DNA from 4 places in the Bradyrhizobium sp. Kon56 genome. Region 4 is predicted to be linked to each of the others. Evidence: predicted binding sites of a transcription regulator. Region 4 holds the regulator's gene; each other region holds the start of a gene.
The links. The regulator PhoB, encoded in region 4, activates phosphate uptake and scavenging genes when phosphate is short. The targets are predictions, from matches to a motif close to TGTCATNNANCTGTCAT.
Positions count from the first base shown of each region.

Region 1: a site for PhoB is predicted at 2,591-2,607, ahead of phnC (phosphonate ABC transporter ATP-binding protein). Genes of this name have one in related genera too.
Region 2: a site for PhoB is predicted at 2,178-2,194, ahead of phnF (phosphonate metabolism transcriptional regulator PhnF). Genes of this name have one in related genera too.
Region 3: a site for PhoB is predicted at 3,372-3,388, ahead of AC0L3B_RS09905 (RNA degradosome polyphosphate kinase). Genes of this name have one in related genera too.

Region 1 covers NZ_JBVVOU010000010.1:21,497-26,383, reverse strand. The annotation lists gene AC0L3B_RS17865 (DUF1045 domain-containing protein) at 1-666, opposite strand, end outside; gene AC0L3B_RS17860 (alpha-D-ribose 1-methylphosphonate 5-triphosphate diphosphatase) at 685-1,878, opposite strand; gene AC0L3B_RS17855 (LbetaH domain-containing protein) at 1,875-2,534, opposite strand; gene phnC (phosphonate ABC transporter ATP-binding protein) at 2,718-3,527, shown strand; gene phnD (phosphonate ABC transporter substrate-binding protein) at 3,591-4,526, shown strand; gene phnE (phosphonate ABC transporter, permease protein PhnE) at 4,603-4,887, shown strand, end outside.
Region 2 covers NZ_JBVVOU010000010.1:16,414-21,300, reverse strand. The annotation lists gene phnE (phosphonate ABC transporter, permease protein PhnE) at 1-404, shown strand, start outside; gene phnE (phosphonate ABC transporter, permease protein PhnE) at 362-1,249, shown strand; gene phnF (phosphonate metabolism transcriptional regulator PhnF) at 1,413-2,144, opposite strand; gene phnG (phosphonate C-P lyase system protein PhnG) at 2,263-2,727, shown strand; gene phnH (phosphonate C-P lyase system protein PhnH) at 2,732-3,340, shown strand; gene AC0L3B_RS17815 (carbon-phosphorus lyase complex subunit) at 3,343-4,446, shown strand; gene AC0L3B_RS17810 (alpha-D-ribose 1-methylphosphonate 5-phosphate C-P-lyase PhnJ) at 4,443-4,887, shown strand, end outside.
Region 3 covers NZ_JBVVOU010000005.1:45,219-50,105, forward strand. The annotation lists gene AC0L3B_RS09880 (cold-shock protein) at 1-27, shown strand, start outside; gene purN (phosphoribosylglycinamide formyltransferase) at 124-777, opposite strand; gene purM (phosphoribosylformylglycinamidine cyclo-ligase) at 792-1,865, opposite strand; gene AC0L3B_RS09895 (CDP-alcohol phosphatidyltransferase family protein) at 2,021-2,563, shown strand; gene AC0L3B_RS09900 (P-loop NTPase family protein) at 2,656-3,333, shown strand; gene AC0L3B_RS09905 (RNA degradosome polyphosphate kinase) at 3,462-4,887, shown strand, end outside.
Region 4 covers NZ_JBVVOU010000011.1:156,314-161,200, forward strand. The annotation lists gene AC0L3B_RS19700 (acetylornithine transaminase) at 1-454, opposite strand, end outside; gene AC0L3B_RS19705 (GcrA family cell cycle regulator) at 910-1,422, shown strand; gene phoB (phosphate regulon transcriptional regulator PhoB) at 1,670-2,377, opposite strand; gene phoU (phosphate signaling complex protein PhoU) at 2,400-3,116, opposite strand; gene pstB (phosphate ABC transporter ATP-binding protein PstB) at 3,127-3,948, opposite strand; gene pstA (phosphate ABC transporter permease PstA) at 3,945-4,790, opposite strand; gene pstC (phosphate ABC transporter permease subunit PstC) at 4,795-4,887, opposite strand, start outside.

The sequences.
Region 1 (4,887 bases), on a different contig from region 4:
GAAGCGAGCCTTGGCGTGGTCCTGTTTGAACAGCGCGACGCGATCGATCGCAAGCGTCTTGAGGCCGAGCGCAGCAAACCTTCCCTGCAGCATTTCCAGAATCGGCCCGCGCCGCTCCACGTCGAGCCGGCCCGTCAACGTCATGTGGAAACGGAATTCCTCCATCACGTAAGGATAGCCCCAGCGGTCGAGATAGTGGCGCTGCCGTTCGCTCAGCTTCTCCGGCTTGCGCCGCGCACGGTCTTCCGCGCTCAGCGGCGCGCGGAAGGAGTCGAAGTCGCGCGCGCAATCGGCGGCGAGCTGCTGGAGTTCGCCGACCGGCTCCCCGGGAATGACGGCGATGAAGCCGCTGATGGAATCGACGACCGGGCGGATCACCGGAATTGCGCGTGCCCTGCCGGCGAATGTCGCGCAGGCCGCAACAAGCTCGACCTCGCGCCTGTCGGACGCCAGCGCCATCGGCGCCTTCAGCGTGGCGTGAAAGCCGTATTTGCGGGGATCGGCGGTAACATCACGCCAGTCCGGCGCGAGACGCGATGCGTCGGCGGGAAACGGCAGCTCGTTGCCGGTATAGGCATCGTAGCCGAGCAACTCCGCGCCGAAGCGGGTGAGCGCGCTGTCGCTGCCTGCGGCAAAATAGATCGCGTAGCGGGGGAAACTCGTCATCGTCCGAGCATAGCGGGTTTATGCCGCGGCGACAGCTTGGCGCGGGGTAGCTGGCATGCCAAGCAACCGCGTCGCCTCGGTGAGATGCACGAGCTTGCCGCCTGATATCACGGCGATCAGCCGCGGCCGCAGCGGCATGCTGTCGTCGACCAGCAGAATGTCCGCGCGCCGGCCTTCCGCGAGCACGCCGCGATCTGCAAGACCGGTCGCGCGCGCGGGCGCGGCGGAGACCAGATTCCAGGCCTCGGTCAGCGGCAGCACGCCATCGGCGGCGAGCCGGAACGCAGCGAGCAGCTGCGCGGGATAGTAGTAGTCCGAGGCCAGAACCGAGCAGAGCCCTTTGGCGATCATGTCGGATGCCCTGGTCCAGCCCGTGTGGCTGCCTCCGCGCACGACGTTCGGCGCGCCGTAGACGATGGCGTCACCGTGGCTTGCTGCCGCCCGCGCTGTCTCCTCGTTGATCGGAAACTCCGCAATCGCCACGCCCATGGCGCGAAAGCCTTCGCGCATCGCCGGCGTCGCATCATCGTGCGAGAGCATCCGCACGTCGGCGGCGCGGGCCGTCGCGGCCAGCCGTGACACGGAAGCCGGCACATCCGCGGCGCGGGACATTATGTGTCCGACCAGCCGGTCGAATTCCTCGCTCGACAGGCCGGTGCGCTCCACCATGCGATTGCGCTTGCGCGGCTTGGCCATGTCCCCAACCGTGCCGTCCATGTGGTCGTTGAAGGCGAACAGGTCGACGCGGCCCTCAGTGAGCCATTGGCTGATCTCGGTTTCGGCGTCGAGATTGTAGGTCTCGTGGCGCAGGTGAAAGCGGGTGTCGGCGGCGAATTGCGGGCGCTGCCGTTCGATCGCCTCCATCAGGCTGCGCGCATTGCCGGCGCTGCGCAGGCCCGGCTCCCACGAACAGGTCGTGGCGTGAAAAACCGTGGTGATGCCGTTGCTGATCGCCTGGCGGTCGCTGTCGGCGAGCGCGACGTCGATCGGGAAATCGACCCCGGCGCGCGGCATCATCTGTCGCTCGAAGGCATCGCCATGCAGATCGACGATGCCCGGCAGGACCAGCAGATCGCGCGCCTTGATCGCCAGCCGCGCCCGGCTGCGCGAGGCATTGATCTCTGCGATGTCCGTTCCGGACACGAGAAGCGACGTTTCGGCGAACTCGGAGCCGATCAGGGCCCGCCCGCCCTCGAGGAATATGTCTGTCACGCGACCGCGCTTCGTTTGCTGGCAGAAGAGGGTGCCCCTGCTTCGTATGCCGTGAGGAAATCCTCAATCCCGAGCTTGCGGAAATTGGGCAGGGCTTCACGCAACTTGTCGTGATCCCAGTCCCACCAAGCGAGCCTCGCAAGCCGCCCCGCAACCTCTTCCGAGAACCGCCGGCGAACGATGCGCGCCGGATTGCCGGCAACGATGGTGTAGGCCGGCACGTCCTTGGTGACGATGGCGCCGGCCGCGATCACCGCGCCGGTGCCGACGTTGCGGCCCGGCAGCACGATCGCGCCATGGCCGATCCAGACGTCATGGCCGATATGGACGTGATGCTGGCGCCGCCAGTCGAAGAACTCGGTGTCGTCGCTCTCGCCTTCGAAATAGGCGCTCGAACGATAGGTGAAATGCGCCTGCGTGGCGCGGTGCATCGGGTGATTGCCCGGATTGATCCGCGTCATCGCCGCGATCGAGCAGAATTTTCCGATGGTGGTGTAGGTGATCTGGGCGTCGTTCACGACATAGGAGTAATCGCCCATCGTCACTTCGTGCAGCATCGTGCGGGCGCCGACCTCTGTGTAGGCCCCAAGCCTGGTGTCGTGCAGCTTCGCCGAGGAATCGACAGTCGGCTGGAGCGAAAGAGCTTTGGCGGCCATGTTGTATCCGAACGAGAGGGCGAGTGTTTCTCTTCGAGCGGCTTGATGACAATGTCATGACGGCGCGATGACAGGGGATGAACAGGGGATGAGGTGTGTAGGATCGCCGCATCGCAACGTCCGTGTCACACAAGTGTCAAGCGCCGGCGTTAGCGGTGGGTCCCAGCTACTCTGGAGCCCTGCATGCTGGTGGTTGAAGGTCTGACGTGTCGCTTCGGCGTGAAAGCCGCGGTGGACGACGCCTCGTTTCAAGTCTCTCCCGGCGGCTTCGTCGGCGTGATCGGACGGTCCGGCGCCGGCAAGTCGACCCTGCTGCGGACCATCAACCGTCTCGCGACCCCTTCGCAGGGTCGCATCCTGTTCGACGGTCTCGACGTCACCGCGCTACGCGGCAAGGAGCTGCGGCAGTGGCGGGCGCGCTCGGCGATGATCTTTCAGCAGTTCAATCTGGTCGGCCGGCTCGATGCTCTCACCAACGTTCTTATGGGACGGCTCGCGACGATGCCGGCCTGGCGCTCGCTGTCGCAGAGCTGGCCCGAGCAGGACAAGGCGCTGGCGATGTCCGCGCTCGAGCAGTTCGACATCGCCCCACTCGCAGCCCAGCGCGCCGACCAGCTCTCCGGCGGCCAGCAGCAGCGTGTCGCGATCGCCCGCGCGCTGGTGCAGCAGCCCGACATCATCCTTGCCGACGAGCCGATCGCCTCGCTCGATCCGCGCAACACCAAGATCGTGATGGATGCGCTTTTGCGCATCAACAAGCATTTCGGCATCACCGTGCTCTGCAATCTGCATTCGCTCGACCTGGCGCGCAGCTATTGCGACCGCCTGATCGGCATGGCGCAGGGTCGCGTGGTGTTCGACGGCGCGCCGGCCGAGTTGACCGAGCACGTTGCGCGCGAGCTCTACGATCTCGAAGCCGCCGAAGTCATGGGCGGCACGCCTGCACCGGTGCGACAGGGCATTCCGGCGCTTGGAACGGCGGCCGCCGCCTGAGCTGCGCCGCATCAGGACTTACCAATTTTGCGTCAACCGACCTCAACCAATGAAGAGGCTATCATGATTACTCGCAGATTGATTCTCGCCGGCGCCGCCGCGCTCGCGTTGACGACTTCGGCCTCCGCCGAAGACTGGAAAGCCAAATATCCCGAGCTGACCTTCGCGGTCATTCCGGCGGAAAACGCCTCGGGCGTGACCGAGCGCTGGGCGCCGTTCATGAGCTATCTCTCCAGGGAATTGGGCGTGAAAGTCACGCTGCGCATCGCCAACGACTACGCTGCCGTGATCGAAGGCCAGCGTGCCGGCAACATCCACATCGCGAGCTATGGCTCGGCTTCGTTCGCTCGCGCCCGCCTGACCGGCGTCAAGACCGACGCCTTCGCCAACGACATCAACTCCGACGGCTCCACCGGTTATTACTCGGTGTTCTTCGTCAAGGCGAGCAGCCCCTACAAGAGCATCGATCAGCTCAAGGGCAAGAACCTCGGCCTGGTCGATCCGAACTCGACCTCCGGCAACAACGTGCCGCGCTTCGAGCTCGACAAGATGGGCATCGCGGACGCCGACACCTATTTCAGCAAGGTCGTCTTCACCGGCAGCCATGAGAACGCGATCCTGGCACTGGCGCAGGGCACCGTCGACGTCGCCGCCAACCAGTGGACCAGCGACGACGATTCGACATTGGCGCAGATGTTGACCAAGGGCATGCTGAAGAATGCCGACGGCTCGGCGATGAAAAAGGACGATTTCCGCATCATCCACAAGTCGGCGCCGATCATCAACGGTCCGTATGCCTACAATTCCGACCTGCCGGAAGAGGCCAAGGCCGCCATCGCGAAGGCGTTCTTCGACGCGCCGGCCAAGGACAAGGCTGCCTTCGACCGCCTACAGGACGGCCAGAAGAAAGGTTTTCATCCCGCGACCAGCAAGGATTGGGATGGCACGATCGAGCTGATCAAGTTCGTCGATGCGCTGCGTAAGAAGAAGGCGTCCTGAGTTTCGGGACGATGCCACTGGAGCCGGGTCGATGGACCCGGCTCTTTCTCTTTGATCGACCACCTTTCCTGATCAGATGACCGTCGCGGTTTCGATTCTCCCCGAGCAGCAGCTCGCCGTGCTCAACGCCGGCTATCGCCAGGCGGTGGCGCGCAAGCGGCTCCGAATCCTGTCTGGAGCCGTGATCTTCGCCGCAGCACTGTGTCTGGCCGCGATCGGCGCTGAAGTGAATCTGCGCACGCTGTTCGCCCACTTTGGCAACTTCATCAGCTATTTCGACCGCATCCTCACACTCGACACCGGCCAGCGGGTCTGGACCGATGTCGGCGAGTGGCTCTGGGGCTGGCGCAAATGGCTGAGG
Region 2 (4,887 bases), on a different contig from region 4:
TCGGTCCGATGGCCGGCGTGCTTGCGATCGCGATCCACTCCACCGGCGCGCTCGGCAAGCTGTTCTCGGAGATCGTCGAGAATGCCGACATGAAGCCGGTCGAAGGCGTCCGCTCGACCGGCGCAAGCTGGCTCTCCTGCATGCGCTTCGCCATCCTGCCGCAGGTCACGGCAGGCTATGCCAGCTACGCGCTGCTGCGGTTCGAGATCAACGTCCGCGAGGCCTCCGTGATGGGCTTCGTCGGTGCCGGCGGCATCGGCCAGGAGCTCGTCGTCGCCATCCGCAAGTTCTATTACTCCGACGTCAGCGCCATCCTGCTCACCATCATCGTCACGGTCTTCATCATCGACATCAGCACCGGATGGCTGCGCGGCCGTCTGTTCGGCAAGGAGGCGCGGACGTGACGGGACCGCAGGAGACCGACACTGCGGCGCTTCGCGCGCGCTATCCTGACGTGTTCGACCGGCCGGCCTCGGCGCGGCTCGCCATGCCGGCGATGAGCGTCGCGGCGCTCGCGATCCTGATTTACGGCCTCGTCGATCTCGACTTCTCGCCGTCGCGGTTCGTCGCGGGCCTCAACCAGCTCGGCTGGATCAGCCTGATGATGATCCCGCCGGATCCCGGCTCGTCGCTGCCGGTCTATCTGAAGGCGCTGGGCGAGACGCTGTCGATCGCGCTGCTCGGCACAACGCTCGCCGCGCTGTTCGCACTGCCGGTCAGTCTTCTTGCGGCGCGTAATGTCGTGCCATCAAAGCTGCTGCGCTTTCCGGTCCGACGTTTCCTGGATTTGATTCGCGGCGTCGACACGTTGATCTGGGCGCTGGTGTGGATCAACGTGGTCGGGCTCGGCCCGTTTCCCGGCGTGCTCGCCATCGCCGTGTCGGATTTCGGCGCCTTCGGAAAACTGTTCTCGGAGGCGATCGAGGGCGCCGACCAGAAGCAGGTCGAGGGCATCCGCGCCTCCGGCGGCAGCGCGCTGCACGAGATTCGCTTCGGCCTGCTGCCGCAGGTTTTGCCCGTGATTGCGGGGCAGGTGCTCTATTTCATCGAGTCGAACACGCGCTCGGCCACCATCATCGGCATCGTCGGCGCCGGCGGCATCGGCCTCCAGCTCGCCGAGCAGATCCGCGTGCTGGAATGGCAGAAGGTGTCGTTCCTGATCCTGATGATCCTGGTCGCAGTCGCTGCGATCGATTTCGTTTCGGGCAAATTGCGTTTTGCGATTATCGGGCGGCGGGCGGTGGCGTAACCTTCTTCCTTCTCCCCTTGTGGGAGAAGGTGGCGCGAAGCGCCGGATGAGGGGTCTGCATCCTCAATTCAGATCAGTGCGCGGAGGCAACCCCTCACCCGTCTCGCCGCTAGCGCGGCGAGCCACCTCTCCCGCAAGGGGAGAGGGGCAGAGGGCAGCCAGTTCACCCGTTCTCCACCAGAAATTCCACCCGCTCCGCGGCAAAGCGCGAATGCTTGGTCACCAGCGGCTTGCCGTCGAGATCGTGATCGGTGGCGTCGACCACCAGGATCGGCCGTCCCAGCGCCAGATCGAGCCGTGCGGCGTCGGTTGCGTCGACGATACCGGCGGTGATCCGGGTCGCGCCGCGGCGATAGTCCCGGACGCCGTAATGCTCGAGCAATTTCGTCATCGAGCGGGTCGCGGCAAAGACGTCGCCCGCAGCCGGGAATAGCTGCGCCGACAGCCACGTCGTGGAGACACAGATCGGCGTGCGGTCGGCGAGGCGCATCGCCTCGATCCGGACCAGCGGTGCGCCGGTCTTGAGGCCAAGCTCCCGCGCGAGTTCGCGGGTCGCAACGTCAGCGGACGCCTCGATCAGCCGGCCATGCGGTTCGCGGCCGTCCGCGCCGACGATCTCGGAGAAACGGGTCCGCGAGCGCAGTGGATAAGCGAGCTTCTGCGCCTCGACATAGGTTCCGCTGCCGCGTTCTGCCCGCACGATGCCGCGCTCGGCAAGCGCGGCCAGCGCGCGTCGCACGGTGTGGCGGTTGACGCGATAGGTTTCGGCGATCTCCACCTCGCCCGGCAGCTTGTCGCCCGCCGCAAAGCGGCCGTCGGCGATGCCGCGCTCGATGCCGTCGGCAACGAGACGCCACAACGCGACGCCGGAGGAGGCTGTGTCCTGCATGCTCATGTGGCCGGGAAGCTACTCCAGAAATCACGCCTTTGTCACGAAACAGTCATGGCGCTCCCGTATCAAGTTGTCTAGTATCATAGACAACTTGGATTCGGCAAGTTCTGCAGAGAAGTCGGTGGATGCGGTGACCCAGCACAATAATCAGCAAGCCCAGCGCAAGGCCGCAATGGCCGTGCTGGCGCACGCGGAGGCGGGCGAGATCGCCGCTCGCCTCGACGCTCTCGTTTTGCCGGCGCATCAGGATCTGCGCGCGCCGGAAAACGGCCTCGTCATGCTGCGCGGCCGGGTCGGCGGTGACGGTGCGCCGTTCAACCTCGGTGAAGCCACGGTGTCGCGCGCCGCGGTGCGGCTTGCGAGCGGCGAGGTCGGTTTCGGCTACACGCTCGGCCGCGACGGCGAGAAGGCGCGGCTGATCGCGCTGTGCGATGCCCTGGTGCAGTCCAGCGATTTCGGCGCCGCGGTGGAGCGGGACATTATCGCGCCGTTGCGTGAGCAGCTGATGGTCAGGCGCAAGCAGGTGGCGGCCCAGACCGCCGCGACGAAGGTTGATTTCTACACCATGGTGCGCGGTGAGGGGTGAGATCATGACCACGATTGCGGAACTGCCCCCGGGGTTCGCCGATAAGGTCTTGTCGGCGCAATCGACCTTTCGCTCGGTCATGGACGCGATGGCGCGGCCGGGATCGGTGCAGCGCATCGTGCCGACATCAGGAGCGCCTCGTGTGATGATGCGCGGGACGGCCGCGATCGCGCTGACGCTGTTCGATCACGACACGCCGCTCTGGCTCGATGCGCGCATGCATGAGACTTCCGACGTCGTGAAATGGCTGAAATTCCATACTGGTGCGCCGGTGGTGCAGGATTCTTCCATCGCCAGCTTCGCGCTGATCAGCGACGGCGGGGCGCTGCCTTCGCTGGAGCGCTTCGCGCTCGGCACCAGCGAATATCCGGATCGGTCGACCACGTTGATCCTGCAGGTCGAGAGTCTCGATTCGGGACGCAGCTTCGAGCTGCGCGGGCCCGGCATCGACGGCGTCGCCACGCTCCAGGCGTCGATCAAGCCGTTCGACGTGTTCGAGCGACTTCGTATTAACGAGGCGCTGTTTCCGCGCGGCATCGATGTGGTGCTGGTCGCCGATGATGCCGTGGTTGCGATTCCGCGCACCACGCGTGTCGTGAGCAAGGGAAGCTAAGCATGTATGTCGCAGTCAAAGGCGGCGAACGCGCCATCGAGAACGCCCATCGCCTGCTCGCCAGTGCGCGGCGTGGCGACCAAAGGGTGCCGGAAATTTCCCTCGACCAGATCTCGGAGCAGCTTGGCCTCGCCGTGGACCGCGTCATGAGCGAAGGCTCGCTCTATGACCGCGAGCTCGCGGCGCTCGCCATCAAGCAGGCGCGCGGCGATCTGATCGAGGCGATCTTCCTGGTCCGCGCCTTCCGCGCGACGCTGCCCCGCTTCGGCGCCAGCGAGCCGGTCGAGACCGGCGCGATGCGGGTACGGCGGCGGGTGTCCTCGACCTTCAAGGACATTCCCGGCGGCCAGATCCTCGGCCCGACCTTCGACTATACCCACCGCCTGCTCGATCCCTCGCTCGCCGAGGGCTTTGTGCCGGAAGCGCCGGCGACGGCCGAAGCATCGTCTGCGCCGACCCCGCGGGTGACCGACATCCTCGGCCGCGACGGGCTGATCGAATCCTCGCCTCAGGCTGAGGACGGCGCCAGCGTCGGCGATCTCACCCGCGAGCCGCTCAATTTTCCCGCCGATCGTGACCTGCGCCTGCAAAATCTCGCGCGTGGCGACGAAGGTTTTCTGCTGGCGATGGGCTATTCCACCCAGCGCGGCTACGGCCGCAACCATCCCTTCGCCGGCGAGATTCGCTTCGGTGAGGTCGAGGTTGAATTCTCCGCGGAAGACGTCGGCTTCGCCGTGCCGCTCGGCTCGATCGAGCTCACCGAGTGTCAGATGGTCAATCAGTTCAAGGGCTCCGCGACGGAGGCGCCGTGCTTCACCCGCGGTTACGGCCTCGCCTTCGGCCAGAGCGAGCGCAAGACGATGTCGATGGCGCTGGTCGACCGCGCGTTGCGTGCGCGCGAGCTCGGCGAAGAGGCACTCGCCCCCGCGCAAGACGAAGAATTCGTGATGTCGCATTCGGACAACGTCCAGGCTACCGGCTTCGTCGAGCATCTGAAGCTACCGCATTATGTCGACTTCCAGTCTGAGCTCGGCCTGTTGCGCAAGCTGCGGAAGGAATTCACTGAGGCCAATGCGCCCGATGCCATGAAGGAGGCCGCGGAATGAACGCGCCCGCCTACAATTTCGCTTATCTCGACGAACAGACCAAGCGGATGATCCGCCGCGCGATCCTCAAGGCGATCGCGATCCCCGGCTATCAGGTGCCGTTCGCCAGCCGTGAAATGCCGATGCCCTATGGCTGGGGCACCGGCGGCGTGCAGGTCACCGCCGCGATCCTCGGGCCCGAGGACGTGCTGAAGGTGATCGACCAGGGCTCCGACGACACCACCAATGCGATCTCGATCAGGAAGTTCTTTGCCAAGACCGCCGGCGTCGCCACGACGACGGCGACGATCGATGCGACCGTGATCCAGACCCGCCACCGCATTCCGGAGACGTCGCTACACGCAAATCAGGTGCTGGTCTACCAGGTGCCGATCCCGGAGCCGCTGCGCTTCCTCGAGCCGCGCGAGACGGAGACGCGGCGCATGCACGCGCTCGCCGAAT
Region 3 (4,887 bases), on a different contig from region 4:
TCCGCGGAGAACCTCAAGGTTTCCTGATTTCTCTCGCGGTCTGCGCAAGAGATCATGACGTTGCCCCCGGCTCTGCCGGGGGTTTTTGTTTGGAATGAGAAGTATTCCGAGTGCGACGGCGCTTCACCGCACCAACGGCGAAACCAGAAAATTCTCCGACGGCCCGCTGCCCGCGGTCTTGCACACATCGCCCTCGATCTGGACCTTGCCGGTCGCGAGCAGGCTCAGTGCTGCGGGATAGATGCGGTGCTCGACTTCAAGGATACGCTCCGACAGCGTGTCCGCCGTGTCGTGGTCGCTGACGGGAACCGCGCCCTGCATCACGATTGGGCCGGCGTCGGTCTCGGGGATCACGAAGTGCACCGTCGCGCCGGACAGCTTGACGCCGGCGCGCAAGGCCTGGCCGTGCGGGTCGAGACCGGGGAAGGACGGCAGCAGCGAGGGATGAATGTTGAGCATCCGCCCGTACCACGCCTTGGTGAATTCGGCCGTGAACAGGCGCATGAAGCCGCCGAGGCAAATCAGCTCGATGCCGTGCTGATCGAGTGCTGCTTGCAGCACCTTCTCGAAGCCGGCGCGGTCCTTGCCGAACGGCTTGCTTTCGATCACCAGCGTCTTCACGCCGCTCGCTTTGGCCCTTTCCAGCCCCAGCGCATCGGCCTTGTTCGAGATGACGAGCGAAATCTCCGCCGGAAAATCCGGCGCGGCCGCGCCCTTGATCAGCGCAGCCATGTTGGAGCCACGGCCGGAAATCAGGATGGCGACGCGGCGTTTCATTACAGCGCCGGTCATTACAGCGCCAGGTCGAGATGGCCGTTATAGACGACGCGGTGCTCGCCCTCGGCCAGGATCACGCTACCGAGCTGTGCCACGGTCTCACCGGCGTCAGTGAAGATCTCCACGACCTCTTCGACCTTGTCCGGCTCGACAATCGCGATCATGCCGATCCCACAATTGAAGGTCCGCAGCATTTCGAGCTCGGCGATGCCGGCCTGCGCGGCCAGCCATTTGAACACCGGCAGCACTGGCAGGCGCGCCAGATCGATACCGACGCCGAGATGCTTCGGCAGCACGCGCGGAATGTTGTCGGTGAAGCCGCCGCCGGTGATGTGGGCAAGCCCCTTCACCGCGCCGGTCTCGCGGATCGCGCGCAGGCAGGATTTGACGTAGAGACGCGTCGGCGTCAGCAACGCGCCGCCCAGCGTCATGACGGGCGCAAACGGCGCCTGCGCCCCGAAGCCGAGGCCGGATTGTTCCACGATCTTGCGCACCAGCGAGAAACCGTTGGAGTGCACGCCCGACGAAGCGAGCCCGATCACGGCATCGCCGGCGGCGATGTCCTTGCGCGGCAAGAGCGTGCCCCGCTCCGCGGCGCCGACGGCAAAGCCGCCGAGGTCGTAGTCGCCGTCTTTGTAGAGGCCGGGCATCTCGGCCGTCTCGCCACCGATCAGGGCGCAGCCGGATTCGCGGCAGCCTTCGGCGACACCGGCGACGATCGACGCGGTCGCCTCCGGATCGAGCTTCCCGCAGGCAAAATAGTCGAGGAAGAACAGCGGCTCGGCGCCCTGCACCACGAGGTCGTTGACACTCATGGCGACGAGGTCGATGCCGATCCCGCCATGCAGGCCGGTCTCGATCGCGATCTTGACCTTGGTGCCGACGCCATCGGTCGCGGCCACCAGGATGGGATCCTTGAAACCGGCCGCCTTGAGATCGAACAGGCCGCCGAATCCGCCGATTTCGGCGTCGGCGCCGGGCCGTGCGGTGGCGCGCACCATCGGCTTGATCAGGTCGACCAAGCGGTTGCCCGCATCGATATCGACGCCTGAATCGGCGTAAGTGAGGCCGTTTTTGCGGTCGGTCATGCCCGATTTCCAGTGGGTTTGCGGCTGGTTACGTCGAATTCCGGGGACGCGCAATGGCTCGCATGGCGCGCCGCCGTATACTATGTAGAGATATCAACCGGTTCAGCCTCCAAAGGGCCGAATTCGAGGTCAGGCCGGGTGCCGGGAAGCGCCGTGTGAGTATACCGAACATCATTACTTTGGGCCGCATCATGCTGGTCCCGATCATCGTCTGGGCCATCGTGTCGAGCCAAATGGAGGTGGCGTTCGCCGTATTCCTGATCGCCGGTATCAGCGACGCGGTCGACGGCTTCCTTGCCAAGCGCTTCAACATGACGAGCGAGCTCGGCGCCTTGCTCGACCCGCTCGCCGACAAGGCGCTGCTGGTCTCGATCTACATGGCGCTCGGCATCTGGGGCGCGATTCCGCGCTGGATCGTCATCCTGGTGGTCTCGCGCGACATCATGATCGTCGCCGCCGTGATCATATCGTGGCTGTTCGACCGACCTGTGGAGATGAAGCCCTCAAAGGTATCCAAGCTCAACACTGTGGCCCAAGTGGCGTTCGCGGCGCTGGTGCTGGCCGCCCTCGCCTTCGGCTTCAAACCCGGTCCTTATGATATAATCCTGATGGGCCTCGTCACGGTCTTCACGCTCTCCTCCGTGTCGCTCTATCTTGTCGAATGGTTGCGGCACATGAGCACGATCGAGGCCAAGTGAGTTGGGAGCGGCCCCGTAAAAGGCCAACTCCCGCTCGATTAGGTCGCATCTCGTCAAACGAAGCCGGCACGCCGGCACGGAGCAAAGCAAGCGTGCCAAGCCGCGTTCATCCCCGACAGTTGGCGTTTTCGCTTCCGCATGCGGAGAGCCTGAGCCGGGACAATTTCCTCGAAGGCCCCGTCAACGCCGCCGGTCTTGCCCTCATCGACGCCTGGCCGGAATGGCCGAACCGAATCATGTGGCTGGCCGGCCCGGAAGGAAGCGGCAAGAGCCATCTCGCCGCGATCTGGGCCGAGGCTTCAGGCGCCCGCTCGACCACGGCCAATGGGCTGACCGCCGAGGCCGTCCCGGCTGCGCTCGCCACCGGCGCGCTGGTGGTCGAGGATCCCAAAGCCAGGGAATTCGACGAGCGCGCCCTGTTCCATCTGATGAATCTGGCCCGCGAGGACGGCGCCTACGTCCTCTTCACCGGACGCGAGGTGCCCGCGTCTCTCGAGATCGAGCTCGCCGACCTGCGCTCGCGGCTCCGCGCCGTCCCCGTTGTCTCGCTGCTGCCGCCCGACGACCAGCTCTTCCGCGGCCTGATCGTCAAGTTCTGCGCCGACCGCCAGCTCGCGGTGGACGAGAGCGTGGTCAGCTACCTCGCCACTCGCCTGGAGCGGTCCTCCGCCGCCGCCCGACGGGCTGTGAACCTGCTGGACAGCGAGGCCTTGCGCCTCGGCCGCCCCGTCACCCGGGCCCTGGCGGCCGAGCTGCTCCGGGATGTCTGACCAAGGCGGGTTGACGCGGCCGGGCGGCGGAACATCAATGTCATCGAAACGTCATCGCTCTAACACATGCTCCCGCGGGTTTTGCGCGTAAGTCGCAAATTGGGGCGAACTGGATGGACCGACTTCTGATGGATTCTGCGCAAGCTGTTGAAGTTAAAGAAAAAGCCCCGGAAGCCGAAGGCCCGCCGGCGATCGCATCGAGCCCCGAGCGGTTCATCAATCGCGAGCTTTCCTGGCTGCACTTCAACCGCCGCGTCCTGGAGGAATCGGTCAATCCCAGCCACCCCATGCTGGAGAGGGTGCGATTCCTGTCGATTTCAGCGAATAACCTCGACGAGTTCTTCATGGTCCGCGTCGCCGGCATCAAGGCCCAGGTGCGCGAGGGTATTGCTGAGCGCAGCCCCGACGGTCTGACCCCGTCCGAGCAGCTCGCGCTCATCAACCGGACCGTCTCGCAGCTTGCCTCCGACCAGCAGGCAATCTGGCGCGACCTGCGCGGCACGCTCGCCGACGAGGGTATCGTGCTGGTCGAGGGCAAGGAGGTCACCAAGGCGGAACGAACCTGGGTCGAGGACTACTTCCTCAGCAACGTGTTCCCGCTGCTGACGCCGCTCGCGATCGACCCGGCCCACCCCTTCCCGTTCATTCCGAGCCTCGGCTTCACCATCGCGCTCCAGCTCACGCGCGCCGCCGACGGCAAGCAGATGAACGCGCTGATCCGCATGCCCGGCAAGATCGACCGCTTCATCCGTCTGCCGGCTGACGGCAAGGTCGTCCGGCTGATCTCGCTGGAGCAGGCCACCGCGCTGTTCATCAACCGCCTGTTCCCCGGCTACAATCTTCACGGCCAGGGCGCCTTCCGCGTCCTCCGCGACTCCGAACTCGAAATCGAGGAAGAGGCCGAGGATCTCGTCCGCCTGTTCGAGACCGCGCTGAAGCGCCGCCGCCGCGGTTCGGTGATCCGACTCGAGATCGACGCCAAGATGCCGGAGCAGCTGCGCAGTTTCGTGCAGCACGCGCTGTCGACCGCCGACGACGAGGTGTTCCTGGTCGATGGCGTGCTCGCCATGAACGAGCTCTCGCAGCTCACCCGCCTTGACCGGCCCGATCTCGAATTCACCCCTTACGTGCCGCGCCATCCCGAGCGCGTGCGCGAGCAAGGCGGCGACATCTTCGCTGCGATCCGGCAGAAGGACCTCGTCGTCCATCACCCCTACGAATCCTTCGACGTCGTGGTGCAGTTTCTCCAGCAGGCGACGCGCGACCCCGACGTCGTCGCCATCAAGCAGACGCTCTACCGCACCTCCAGCAACTCGCCGATCGTGCGCGCGCTCGTGGAAGCCGCCGAAGCCGGCAAATCCGTCACCGCGCTGATCGAGCTGAAGGCCCGCTTCGACGAGGAGGCCAACATCCGCTGGGCGCGCGACCTCGAACGCGCCGGCGTGCAGGTCGTCTACGGCTTCCTCGAACTGAAGACCCACGCGAAACTCTCGATGGTGGTGCGGCGCGAGGGCGGCAGCCTCACGACCTACGTCCACACCGGCACCGGCAATT
Region 4 (4,887 bases):
CTTCGAGATATTTTGCCGATCCCGTTGCGGCCAGCGTCGCCAGCGTGCGGCCATGGAAGGCGCCTTCGAAGGTGATCATGCGATAGCGGTCGGGATGACCCTTTGCGGCGTGATAACGGCGCACGACCTTGATCACGCATTCCAGCGCTTCGGCGCCGGAATTGCAGAAGAACACGAAATCCGCGAAACTTTCATTGCACAGGCGCGCGGCGAGCTTTTCGCCGTCCGGGCTCTGGAACAGATTCGACATGTGCCAGAGCTTGGTGGCCTGCTCCTGCAACGCCGCGACCAGCGCCGGATGGGCATGGCCGAGCGCATTCACCGCCACCCCGGAGGTGAAATCGAGATAGCGCTCGCCATTGGTCGCGATCAGCCAGCAGCCTTCGCCACGCTCGAAACCAAGGTCGGACCTGGCGAAAACGGGGAGCAAATGCGGCGCTGCGCTGTTAGTCATGATGGTCACTTGAATGTTGCGGACGGAGTGAGCGTGCATTGCGCAACGCACCATCGACCGGCCCGGAAAACGAAACGTGCCGCCTCTTGAGGGCGGCACGTGCGACTATCTTAGGCCTGGTGAAACGGGTGTCAATGCCGCCCGGAAAGCCTCGCGAAACGCTGAATCCGTAGTCTTGCGGTGCCGATTTTGCGGGATTTGGCCACGGAACATGTGGAAGCGAGTCGGCGGACTCTTGCGCGGGAGTCACGCCATATTGTAGCGTTTGGATTGTCAGATACGACATCTCGTGCAGTGGTTCTGATCTTTAAGTCCTTATGTACCGGCGTAAACGTTCGGGCGTTCAAGACGCGCCCGGCGAGCCTTAAGGGATTCTGGCGGCACGGGTTTTTGAAGGCTTAGGCATTCGCTGCGAGGCCCCAGGATGGCTGGCGCGCAGCGAGGGAAAGGGTGCAATGACGGTTTTGACCTGGTCCGATGATCGCGTCGAGCAGCTGAAAAAGCTCTGGGAGGCCGGACTTTCGGCCAGCCAGATCGCGGCGGAGCTCGGCAATGTGACCCGCAATGCCGTGATCGGCAAAGTGCACAGGCTCGGCCTTTCGGGCCGCGCCAAGAGCCCATCATCGGCAGCGCCGCGGCCGCGCAAGGCGCGCCCCGCGCAGCACATGATGCGGGTGAGCCGCCCGATCTCGCGCGGCAACACCGCGCTGGCGCAGGCCTTCGAGGTGGAGGCTGAGCCGGATCCGGTCACCTATGACAACGTGGTGCCGATGAGCCAGCGGCTGTCGCTGCTGGAATTGAACGAGGCGACCTGCCACTGGCCGGTCGGCGATCCCTCGAGCCCGGACTTCTTCTTCTGCGGTGGAAGGGCGCTGTCCGGACTGCCCTATTGCGCCCAGCACTCGCGCGTTGCGTACCAGCCGGCGTCGGATCGGCGCCGCGCACCGGTGAAGCCGGGTCCGCGGTAATCACGGCAAGTCGTCGCGCGAAGACGATTCAACAATTTCAGCGTCGTCCCGGCCTAGTGCGCAATTGCGCACGGGGGGCCGGGACCCATACTCCGAGCACGCAATAATCGTGCGGAAGGGGTCACTCCGAGTCTTCGCCAAACCACGTTCGGTGGTTATGGGCCCGGATCAGCGCTCGCTTCGCTCGCTTGTCCGGGACGACGGCTGAGAATGCAGGGACAACTCGCCAACAAACAAGCCTGCAACCCTACACCTGCTCCGCCTTGGCAAACCGATCATCCAGCGCGTAGCCGGCGCCGCGGACGGTGCGGATCGGGTCCTGCTCGCGGCCGAGATTGAGCAGCTTGCGCAGGCGGCCGATATGCACGTCGACGGTGCGCTCGTCGATATAGATGTCGCGACCCCAGACGCTGTCGAGCAGTTGCTCGCGCGAGAACACGCGCCCCGGATGCTCCAGGAAGAACTCCAGCAGGCGATATTCGGTCGGACCGAGATCGATCGGCCGGCCCGAGCGCGCCACGCGGCGCTTGTCGCGGTCGAGCTCGATGTCGCCAAAAGCAAGCACCGTCGCGAGCCGCTCCGGGCTTGCGCGCCGCAGCAGGCCTTTCACGCGCGCCAGCAGCTCCGGCACCGAGAACGGCTTGACGATGTAATCGTCGGCGCCGGTCGCAAGACCCCGCACCCGCTCGCTCTCCTCGCCGCGCGCGGTGAGCATGATGATCGGGAGCTGCTTGGTCTCGGGACGGGTGCGAAGCCGCCGGCACAATTCGATGCCTGACAGGCCCGGCAGCATCCAGTCGAGCACGATCAGATCGGGGATGTGCTCCTTGAGGCGGGTGTCGGCGTCGTCGCCGCGCATCACCGTCTCGACGTCATAGCCGTCGCCTTCGAGGTTGTAGCGGAGAAGCTCGGTCAGGGCTTCCTCGTCCTCAACCACCATAATGCGTGCGCCCATCGGGTCGTCGCTCCCTAAGTCTTCAGGTGTTCGGTACCGTGTTGGCGAAGGTCGTCATGTCGCCCTTCGGCCGCTTGTCGGTGATGGCCTGGCCCTCGATCATGTAGAACACGGTCTCGGCGATGTTGGTGGCGTGGTCGCCGATCCGCTCGATGTTCTTGGCGCAGAACATCAGATGGATGCAGAACGAGATGTTGCGCGGATCCTCCATCATGTAGGTGAGGAGCTCGCGGAACAGCGAGGTGCAGATGGCGTCGACCTCCTCGTCGCCCTTCCAGACCGCCATCGCCGCCGGCAGATCATGCGCGGCATAGGCGTCCAGCACCGACTTGACCTGCTGCTGCACGAGGTCGGTCATGTGCTCGAGGCCGCGGAACAGCTTGAGCGGATGGAAGTCCGTCTCCAGCGCCGCGACGCGCTTGCCCATGTTCTTGGCGAGGTCGCCGATGCGCTCGAGATCGGTCGCGACGCGCATGGCGCCGACGATCTCGCGCAGATCGACCGCCATCGGCTGGCGGCGGGCGATGGTGAGCACCGCACGCTCCTCGATGCGCTTCTGCAGCGCGTCGAGCTCGGTGTCGATGGCGACGACGCGCTGGCCGAGCGGGACGTCGCGGCGGATCAGCGCGTCGACGGACTCGACGATCATGCGCTCGGCGATGCCGCCCATCTCGGCGACCAGGCGAGTGAGTTCCTGGAGGTCGGTGTCGAAAGCCTTTGCGGTATGTTCAGAACCCATGTCGCGTCTCCTAGCCGAACCGGCCGGTGATGTAATCCTGCGTGCGCCGATCTGACGGCGACGTGAAGATCTTGCTGGTGTCGTCGAACTCTATCAGCTCGCCGAGATACATGAAGGCGGTCTTGTCGGAGACGCGCGCCGCCTGTTGCATGTTGTGGGTGACGATAGCGATCGTGTAATCCTCGGACAGCTCCTGGATCAGCTCCTCGACCTTGGCGGTCGAGATCGGGTCGAGCGCCGAACAGGGTTCGTCGAACAGGATCACCTCGGGCCGCACCGCGACGGTGCGGGCGATGCAGAGGCGCTGCTGCTGGCCGCCGGAGAGCGACAGGCCGGAGGCGTTGAGCTTGTCCTTGACCTCGTTCCACAGCGCGCCGCCGCGCAGCGCCTTCTCGACGCGGCCGTCCATCTCGGACTTCGAGATCTTCTCATAGAGACGGATGCCGAACGCGATGTTCTCGTAGATCGTCATCGGGAACGGCGTCGGCTTCTGGAACACCATGCCGACGCGGGCGCGCAGCAAATTGAGGTCCAGCCTGGGGTCGAGGATGTTGGTCTGATCGAGCATCAGCTGACCGGTGGCGCGCTGGCCGGGATAGAGGTCGTACATCCGGTTGAAGATGCGCAGCAGGGTCGACTTGCCGCAGCCCGACGGTCCGATGAACGCCGTAACGCGGTTGGCGCCGAGCGTCAGGTTGATGTTCTTCAGCGCATGGTGCTCGCCGTAATAGAAGTTCAGGTTACGCACGGTCACCTTCGGGGGCGCCTCGGGCAGCACCGCCGCGTGCGGCAGTCCACCGGACGCGCTCATCGACACGGAAAGATCACTCATTTTGCGGTCCTCTCGGCGCCAAGGATGCGCGCGAAAATATTAAGGGCAAGAACGGTCAGGGTGATGAGCAGCGCCCCGCTCCAGGCCAACTGCTTCCAATAGGCATAGGGGCTCTGCACGAAGTTGTTGATGGTCACAGGCAGGTTCGCCATCGTCTTGTTCAGGCCGAGGCTGAAGAACTGGTTCGATAGCGCGGTGAACAGCAGCGGCGCGGTTTCACCGGCGACGCGAGCGGTCGCGAGCAGCACGCCGGTGATGAGACCCGATCGGGCAGCCCGATAAGCGATCCGCTTGATCACCAGCGAACGCGGCAGGCCGAGCGCCGAGGCCGCCTCGCGCAACGCGTTCGGCACCAGCAGCAGCATGTCCTCGGTCGTGCGCAGCACCACCGGGATCACGATGACCGCGAGGGCGAGCGAGCCTGCGATCGCCGAGAAGCCGCGCATCGGCACCACCACGGCGCCGTAGATGAACAGGCCGATGATGATCGAGGGCGCCGAGAGCAGGATGTCGTTGATGAAGCGGATCACCGAGGTCAGCCGGTCGTTGCGGCCGTATTCGGCGAGATAGGTGCCGGCGAACATGCCGAGCGGCGCGCCGATGCCGACGCCGATCACGGTCATGATCAGCGAGCCGACGATGGCGTTGAGCAGACCGCCCTCGTTCGATCCCGGTGGCGGCGTGTTCTCGGTGAACAGCTGGACATTGAGTCCCGCCAGCCCGTTGTAGAGCAGCGTGATCAGGATCAGCGCGAGCCAGGTGACGCCGAAGGCGGTTGCGGCGATGCAGAGCCCGCGGACGACGATGTCCTTGCGGCGTCGGCGTGAATAGATCGGATTCATGGCGCTAATTCCCCGCCTTCTTTTCCAGCCGCATCAGCATCAGCCGCGCCGCTGCGAGCACGAAGAAGGTCAGAACGAACAGCAGGAGGCCGAGCAG